DNA from 2 places in the Vibrio sp. KUL70 genome. Region 1 is predicted to be linked to the other one. Evidence: riboswitches for the same ligand, from Rfam matches in the RefSeq annotation. Region 1 holds a riboswitch; the other holds the start of a gene.
What was found. Region 1 has a riboswitch for thiamine pyrophosphate ahead of thiB (thiamine ABC transporter substrate binding subunit). Riboswitches for the same ligand answer to the same signal wherever they lie in the genome.
Positions count from the first base shown of each region.

Region 2: it holds a riboswitch for thiamine pyrophosphate, as region 1 does, so the genes downstream of both, thiD (bifunctional hydroxymethylpyrimidine kinase/phosphomethylpyrimidine kinase) here and thiB (thiamine ABC transporter substrate binding subunit) in region 1, are expected to answer to the same signal.

Region 1 is NZ_AP045834.1:2,721,752-2,726,246, forward strand. It holds gene thiP (thiamine/thiamine pyrophosphate ABC transporter permease ThiP) at 1-1,415, opposite strand, end outside; gene thiB (thiamine ABC transporter substrate binding subunit) at 1,486-2,478, opposite strand; TPP riboswitch at 2,531-2,650, opposite strand; gene AC6I7V_RS12170 (flavin prenyltransferase UbiX) at 2,694-3,317, opposite strand; gene mpl (UDP-N-acetylmuramate:L-alanyl-gamma-D-glutamyl-meso-diaminopimelate ligase) at 3,357-4,495, opposite strand, start outside.
Region 2 is NZ_AP045835.1:1,062,339-1,066,833, reverse strand. It holds gene AC6I7V_RS18765 (ABC transporter substrate-binding protein) at 1-15, opposite strand, end outside; gene AC6I7V_RS18760 (ABC transporter permease) at 77-820, opposite strand; gene AC6I7V_RS18755 (ABC transporter ATP-binding protein) at 873-1,652, opposite strand; gene thiD (bifunctional hydroxymethylpyrimidine kinase/phosphomethylpyrimidine kinase) at 1,642-2,502, opposite strand; TPP riboswitch at 2,606-2,717, opposite strand; gene AC6I7V_RS18745 (ABC transporter substrate-binding protein) at 2,946-4,495, opposite strand, start outside.

The DNA.
Region 1 (4,495 bases):
CTCAAGTCCCCCATCGACAACATGAAACTAATCGAGAAGGCTTGCGCCATAGGTTTACGCAGCGCTCGCCACTCCACCAGCTTAAACCGGTGCCAACCTTTCATACCTAAACTCGCGCACAAATACTGATATTGCTGAGCAACGTGCAGCATCGGCTGAGCTAAGTTTTTGATCACATACGGGAGCGCCATTAAGCTGTTAACGGCAATCACAACAAAAAAGGCTAAGCTAAACACATCGGTTATCGAACGTAACAGCAGGAAGATACCGGTACTCACCACTAAGCCGGGGGTCACCAATATAATAGTACCTATCAATTCGATCTTATCGGCGCGAAATGACTTGTTTTGCAAGCGCCATGCTCGACTGGTCATCAAAATGGCCACTCCAACCAAAAGCGCAATCACACTCGCGCTAATCGCTACTTTCAGTGAGTTAAATAGCGCTAGCCAAAACGGTTCACTGGTTAACACCGCCATCGCTTCACTGTTTAAGCCACCCACAATGACCATCAACAGTGGCGGTAAAACCAGTAATGAGGCTACGATGATCCAAAAGCTGTCCCAAGCTTTTGCGCTATAGGTGTCCTTAACCAAAAACTTCGCTTCAGACAGTTGACCAACGCTGACAGAAACAGGCTTAGAAAGGCGTTGAATACTCACGGCCAACACGCCACAGAGTAGCATCTGCCATATCGCTAACAGAGCACCGGCTTGCAGATCAAAATCAAATTTAATCGCTTGATAGATCGCAAGCTCGATGGTTGTCGACTTAGGACCACCGCCCAATGCCATCACAGTTGCAAAACTGGTAAAGCAGAGCATAAAGACTAAACCACACACATGCGGCAGCTGCTGCTTAAGGCGCGGCCATTCAACCCACTTAAATTTATCCCAGTGACTCATTCCAAGGTGTGCACATAACTTGTGTTGCTCAACCGGAACCGTATCTAAAGCTTGTAACAACAATCGACTTGCATAAGGCAGATTGAAAAAGACATGCGCTAGCAAAATGCCATTCAATCCATAGATGGAAAATGGCAAGTCCATATCAATAGCTTGAAGCAGTTTCGCCAGCCAACCACTATTACCATAGATGGCCAAAATACCAAATACGCCGACCAATACTGGCAGAACCAAGGTGGAAGCAAACAGCCTTAGCAGTAGGGAACGACCTGGGAATTGGCGGCGAGATAAGGCATGTGCCACAGGAACCGCAAATACAACGCTCAATAACATGGATAGCGTTGCTTGATAAAAACTGAATTTGGTAACGTGCCAGTAATATGGATCAGACCATACTTGGCTGATATCAAGAGAAGGGGCATTGCTTAGCAATGCCCCTACTGATGAAACCACAAAGGCGGTAATGGTGAACGCGACCCAAATACCCACCTTAGGTGTATTCTTTAACATAAAGAGTGATTATCTCGATGTTGAGCCTCTAATGGGAATAGAGGCTCAATGCCCAACATCGGGCTCTTAATTAAAAAGTCAGGGCGTTTTGCCACTCACGAATCCACGGCTTGCGCTTCTCAGCCACTTCTTCAGAAGTGAAGCTTAGGGATTTATTTGGCATCGTCAGCTGTTCAAACCCTTTTGGTAGCTCGACATCCGTCACTGGATACATCCAGTTACCGGTCGGCATCGCTGATTGGAATTCGTCACTCAGAATGAACGCCATGAACTCATCAGCTAGCTTCTCATTATCGCTGCCTTTCACTTTTGCGGCCACTTCAACTTGCGTGTAATGACCTTCCGCAAAATCAGCAGACGCATATTTCGTGTCACTCTCAGCGATGATGTGGTAAGCCGGAGAAGTCGTGTATGAGAGCACCATATCTGACTCACCCTCAAGGAACATAGAGTAAGCTTCAGACCAGCCTTTAGTCACAGTAACGGTTTTCTTGGAAAGCTGCTTCCACGCTTGAGTTGCATCGTCGCCATAAACCGACTTCATCCACAGCATCAGACCTTGGCCTGGCGTTGAAGTACGCGGATCTTGGTAAATCACCTTGAGATCGTCACGCTGTTCAACCAACTCTTTCAAGCTCTTAGGTGGGTTTGATAGCTTTTCTGTGTTGTAGATAAATGAGAAGTAACCGAAGTCATAAGGAACAAAGGTGCTGTCATCCCAACCATTAGGTAGCACTACCGAAGAGGTATCGACACTATGCTCGGAAAGTAGACCCGTTTTCTTCGCTTCCGCCATTAGGTTTTGATCAAGGCCAAGCACCACATCGGCTTTACTATTGCCACCCTCTAGACGCAAGCGGTTTAGAATTGACACTCCGTCTTCCAGCGCAACAAAGTTCACATCACAGCCACATTTCTCTTCAAATGCTTTCTCTACAGCAGGACGCGGGCCCCAGTCTGCAGCGAAAGAATCATAAGTATATACCGTAAGAGTATTATCGGACGCTAGTGCGGAAAAAGAAGCCGCTGTAGTAACAGCAAGAGTGGTTAATGCAAATTTCACTGGACGCTCTCCGTGGTCTGAGCGGCACAGGCTTGAGGGAGGACAACGGAAACGTACTGCCTAACTCAATTCCTACGCCAGCATTATCTGGTTCAGGTTTACGGGTCCCAAGTTGACACTTGATCTCAGCCACCATTCATTATTTGAATGGTTAGCTCCCCGATGAGTAAGCAGAATTGTAATTGTATTTTAACCAATAAGCTACAAAGTTCGCCTTAATGACGCTGATCGTAGCCCCATCTTGGTACTAAACCCTGCTCTATCCCTAGGTGGTCAAGAATGCGAGCTACCATGAAATCGACAAGGTCATCGATCGATTTTGGCTGATGATAGAAACCCGGAGCCGCTGGCATGATGGTCACTCCCATCGTCGAGAGTTTGTGCATATTTTCCAAGTGTAGCGTCGAGAATGGCGTCTCTCGAACCACTAACAACAACTGACCGCGCTCTTTCATAACGACATCGGCAGCGCGTTCAATCAAGTTATCAGACATACCGTGAGCTATAGATGCAACGCTTCCTGCTGAACATGGGCAAACCACCATCTGCTTAGGCGCGGCAGAGCCTGAAGCAACAGGAGAGAACCAATCGTCTTTACCGCACACCACCAAACGGTCAGGATCGCAGTTCAGGTGTTTGACCAACACTGCTTTGGCCGCATCAGGGCCTGAAGGCAGCTTGAGATCATGTTCGGTCGCTAGCACTACTCTCGCAGCCGACGATATTAACAGGTATACCTGATAATCAGCGGCAAGTAGGCACTCTAATAAGCGCAAGCCGTATGGGGCACCAGAAGCGCCGGTGAATGCGAGGGTAATCGCTTTACTCTGTTTGGTCATGATCTCTTGTACTTCTTAAATCGATTAGAACGCGTGTATTTAACCTTTGGCCGCCAATCCATCAAGCAATTTCTGATGTATACCACCAAAACCACCATTGCTCATCACTAAGATTTGGTCACCCGGTTGCGCTTGCTCAATAATGCTCGTGACTAAAGAATCTAGATCGTCACTGACAATAGCGGGCTGATGACAAGCGTCTGCGACCTCTTGAACCGACCAATCGATGTTATCTGGTTGGAACAAGAAAGTGCGGTCCGCTTGCTTCAACGAATCGGCAAGGGTTTCTTTATGCACGCCTCGCTTCATCGTAGCAGAGCGAGGCTCCAATACGGCGATAATTTTACTATTGCCTACCTTATTACGTAGGCCACCTAGAGTAAGTTCAATTGCCGTTGGGTGATGCGCAAAATCGTCGTATACCGTAACTCCAGCCACTTCCCCTTTTAGCTCTAAACGACGCTTGGTATTGATAAACTTGGCCAAAGACTCACACGCCAGGTCGGGAGTCACGCCGACATGTCTAGCGGCAGCGATCGCCATCAAAGCATTATTGACGTTGTGATCCCCCACCAACGGCCATTCAACCTGACCGACACATTCACCTTGGAACAACACGTTGAACTGCGAGCCATCTTTGACTCGCTTTTCAGCACGCCAATCCGCCTCTTCACCCGCAAATTCCGTTTCACTCCAACACCCGCGAGACAATACATCCTCAAGAGCACGATCCTGTTGAGGAGCAAAAATTCGCCCATTACCAGGAACAGTACGAATCAAGTGATGGAATTGACGTTTAATCGCCTCCAGATCGTCGAAAATATCCGCATGGTCAAACTCAAGATTGTTCATTACCAAGGTTCTCGGGTGGTAATGAACAAACTTAGAACGCTTATCAAAAAAAGCACTGTCGTACTCATCGGCCTCAACCACAAAGAACATGCTTTCACCCAGTCGAGCAGAGATACCAAAGTTACCCAACACCCCTCCAACTAAGAATCCAGGCGCATAACCACAATCTTCTAAAATCCACGCTAGCATACTGGCTGTTGTGGTTTTTCCATGAGTGCCCGAAACCGCCAGAACCCAGCGGTCATGCAGCAGGAACTCTTGTAACCACTGTGGACCCGAGGTGTATTTCAGGTTGTTATCTAGTACATATTCAACACAAGGATTAC
Region 2 (4,495 bases), on a different replicon from region 1:
AGCAGCTGCGCTCATAAATTTACTGTTTTTCACGATTAACCTTTCCTTTTGAACTTTCTATTTTTATAGATTTTGTTTAGTTGTGGCTTTCCCAAGGGATCGCCTTTTTTAGTAATTTGTCTGTGACAAAGTAGAGTGAGATAGAGAGCACAGCTAAGATAAATAGCGCAGCAAACATCTCATCAATAATCATTCGTGCGTTAGCTTGTAGCATCAGGTAACCAAGCCCTTCACTTGAACCCACCCACTCACCGACAACCGCACCAATTGGTGCAATCACTACAGCCACACGCACACCTGATGCCAAAGTCGGCAGTGCCGCTGGCAGCTGAATATGACGTAACCTTTGCCATTTGGTGGCGCCCATAGTTTGAGCCAGATCGAGATAACCACGTGGGGTATTGCGTAAACCGTCGTAGCAGCACGTAGTCACTGGGAAGAAAATAATGATCGCCGCCATCACAACCTTCGAAGCGATACCGTAGCCAAGCCACAGCATCAGTACCGGCGCAATTGCAAAGACAGGAACAGCCTGACTTGCGATAAGAATAGGCAGCAACCAACGCTTAAGCGGTTCGAATAACAACATTTGCAGTGCGAAGAACAATCCCATCGATAAGCCAAGTAGCAGCCCCAGCAGGATCTCTTGGGCGGTCACCCATGTGTGCTTCAACAACACGTCATAGCGTTCAAGCAGCTTGTTAAACACTTCCATCGGAGCTGGCAAAATAAAGCTCGGCATTTCAAACACCACAACCACCAACTGCCACAAACCCAGAATAATTGCGGTGCTTATCACGACACGCAGTAACGGGCTCATAGAGCGATCCTTATGGTTCAATACCGATTGAGGCTTGGTTAGCGCTTGGGAACTATGCATAGTCTTGCTCCAACTGCTCTAATATTTTCTGCTGAATGCTCGCGCACTGACCATCTATGGTTCTTGGGGGCAATGTTGTCGGAACTTGCAGTGATTGAGCAGATGCGGGTGAGCCTTGCAGCATGTAAAGGTTGTGTGCCAAGCGCACCGCTTCTTGTGGGTCATGAGTAATCAAGACCACGGTTTTATCTTGCAGCAAGTGAGCCGCTAAGGTTTGCAGTTTGTGCCTTGTTACCGCATCTAACGCGGAGAAAGGCTCATCCATCAATACGATAGGTTTGTCTTGCATAAGCGTTCGCGCTAATGCAACACGTTGACGCATGCCACCAGACAGTTGTTGTGGCATAGCGTGAGCGTAATCAGCAAGCCCAACCGATTTCAGCAAAGACAAAGCTCTTTCGTGGTTGTCTGCATCGCTCGAAGCACCTTCCAAGCTTTGAGTGTCTTTCCCAGCAAAGCGCTGGCTTAGACATACGTTATCAATCACCGATAACCAAGGCAGCAGCAGATCTTGCTGTGCCATGTAGGCAACTTTGCCCTCTAGTGATTGACCATCACTCGTCTTCACAACACCTTGCCACTCAATGTTCTCACCCAATAGACCAGCGAGATAACGTAAAATGGTGGTTTTCCCGCAGCCACTTCTGCCCAATAACACGGTCCATTGAGATGCAGGAATCGATAAGCTCAGGCCTTGTAACGTCGACTGTTGGTTATCGAGATAACGAATGCTGGCGCTGGTGATCTCAACGCCAAAAGATTTAGCGGACATCAGCATGACCTGCGTAGAAGTGATTCACAGGTCCGTGCCCTTGACCGACATTTAACTGATCTGCGTGGGCAATCGCTTCCGAGATATAGCGCTTACCAAGCTCAACGGATTGAGTCAGCTCATTCCCTTGCGCAAGGTAAGAGGCGATAGCAGAAGAAAGCGTGCATCCCGTTCCGTGAGTGTTCTTGGTTGGGAAGCGTTTTGCGCTGATGAGAGCAGTGCTTGTTGGCAAAATCATTAGGTCATTGCTGTTTTCGTCTTGCTCTAAGTGGCCACCTTTCAACAGCACTGCTTTCGCACCCAACGCGCGAAGTTCTTCAACCATATCTTGCATGTCGGCTTCGCTTTCAGGAACAGGTTTCCCAGTCAATGCAGCACCTTCCGGCAAGTTAGGTGTAATGATGTCGGCAAGTGGAATAAGCGTTTCTTTCAAGGTACTGATGGCTGACTGCTCAAGCAACAAGTCGCCACTGGTCGCAACCATTACTGGGTCAATAACCAGATGTTTGGGTTGATACTGCTTAATCTTATCCGCTACAACCTTGATGATGTTTGAATCTGCCAACATGCCGACTTTGACCGCAACGACGTTCAGGTCACTGAATACTGCATCAAGCTGGCTTGCAACATGATCTAATGGAATCGGAAAGATGGCGGAAACACCTTGTGTATTTTGCGACGTGATTGCAGTGATCACTGAACATGCAAAACTACCGGTCGCAGACATGGCTTTGATATCGGCTTGAATACCCGCGCCGCCGCCACTGTCTGAACCCGCAATGGTTAACACAATTGGAGTGCTTGAAGAAATGGACTGAGTGTCGATTTGGGTGCTGGAATGCTGTGTCATGGTCGCTCCTACCATCTAAAAGACGCAGGAGAACTGAACTAAAACCGAGATGGCAGGCACCAGAGATCGAAGGATCGATGGAATGAAAGTCGGTACCGCATAGGTTTTAGTATCAATAGTTCCCTACGCCAGTACTAACTGAATCAGGTTCAACGGGTCTCGAAATTCGATCTCAGCAAATACAACATGGTGTAATTGCCCCCCGACTATTTGCGTCCATACTAACAGCACTCTTGAGAGTGAGGTAATCATTTTGCAGATTATTATTTACTAAAGCGTGAACGAAATCGTTTTTGTGCGCAAATTCGTCAGGTATTTTGCGTTGTTCACTTTTTATCTCTTATCTTTAATCAACACTTCGAGCTCGTCGTTGTGCGCCTCAATTCGGTTTCTACCTCGCCAATAACGGCAAACGACTTTATCTACTCTAGATTTGTTCTCCTTTAACGGCCTTCAAAAACAACCTGATTGAAGTCGATCCAGCCATTAGTAAGAAGATCCATCGCATTCACCTTATGAGAGATTCTCATATCTTGCGCGCATTGAAAAAGAGGAATATAGATCGCTTTTCGAATCAATTCGCGCTCAATTCGCTGATAACCTTGTACACGCTTACTTTCATCAGATTGAGCCAAATTATCAAAGACTTGCTGTTCGAACCAAGTCTTTGATTGCTTATTCAGAGTCGCCGTCACGGTGTTAGTGCACAACAACCATCCGAGCCAGGAACTCTCTTTATGTTCACCAAACACCTCACCAGAAACAATAATATCCGCTCTCGATTGTCGCTCGAGTTGGTCAAATTCAGGGTATGGCAGTACGGTGAGGTTTGAGTTTAAACCATACTGACACAGCAGCTCAGTGATGTTTTCAGCCGCTTCAATATGCCCAGGCAGCTGATAAGTTAACACCTCAAGCGGTACCTGATTCGCGAAAGACAAGTCCACTGCTTTACCAAGTTTTAAGGGTTCAAGGCTTGTCATTCCTGAGGCTCGTCGATAAATCATAGTGTCTCTCACACCATTCATCGGCAAGAATTGCAGCAACTGTTGGATGTATCGACGATGCTTTGCCAACGTCATCCATGCGTTGTTTGCACTGTTTAAACAAGCGTAGATACAGCCCTCTTCCCACTGTTGTACCTGTGTGAATTCATCAGCAATATCCGGGGCAGAGCTGCCATGCACAATATCGCAATGCATTTGAAAATCATTTGCAGATAAGCCCATGTTCCAGATTTCTACGCCATCTAGCCAAGGTCGATAGCCATGATAATGAGGAGACGCAGTCAGTAGCGTTCGATAATCGGTTTGCTCTGCCAATCGAAACGCTCCACTTCCGACTATCGAGCCGTCGCTGTTCAATTTGGAAACGGATAACGCGCCATGCGCCATCAACCTTGGCAGATAGTGAGACAAACGCTTAGAGCGGATTCGTAAGTTGTGCTCGTCGACCACAGAAAACTCATCAATGAGTAAGAACAGACCTCGACTCACCGAGTTTGACGAGATGATCGACTCATAAGCTTTCTTCACATCATATGCGGTAAGTGCAGAGCCGTCCCAGAACTTAAGTGATTTACGCAGTCGAACCTTCAGCGTATCACCTGTATGCACCCAAGTTTGTGCGAGATCCCCCTCCAACTGGCTTGTATCTCTATTGAAGCGCAACAGGTTCGCATAGAGGTAGTCAGCAATGTGCCGTTCAGTACGTCTAGATATTTCACAAGGGATCAAGCTGTGGGTCGCTCGATAAAAAGGGATCATGAGGATGTCTCGATTGCTATCTTGCTGTTGGTATTGACTCACAAACTCGGCAATAAACTGATCACGATCTTTACTTCTTATTAGGTTCAACGCCTGATCAGCTTTTCCCTCATTCATCCAAAACTTAGCCTGTTCGATTAATGTGGTGTGTACCGACTCTTTAAGGAGAAGTTGAGGCAAATTACCTCTGCCAACACCCGATTTCCAATCGATGATCGACTCTTCCA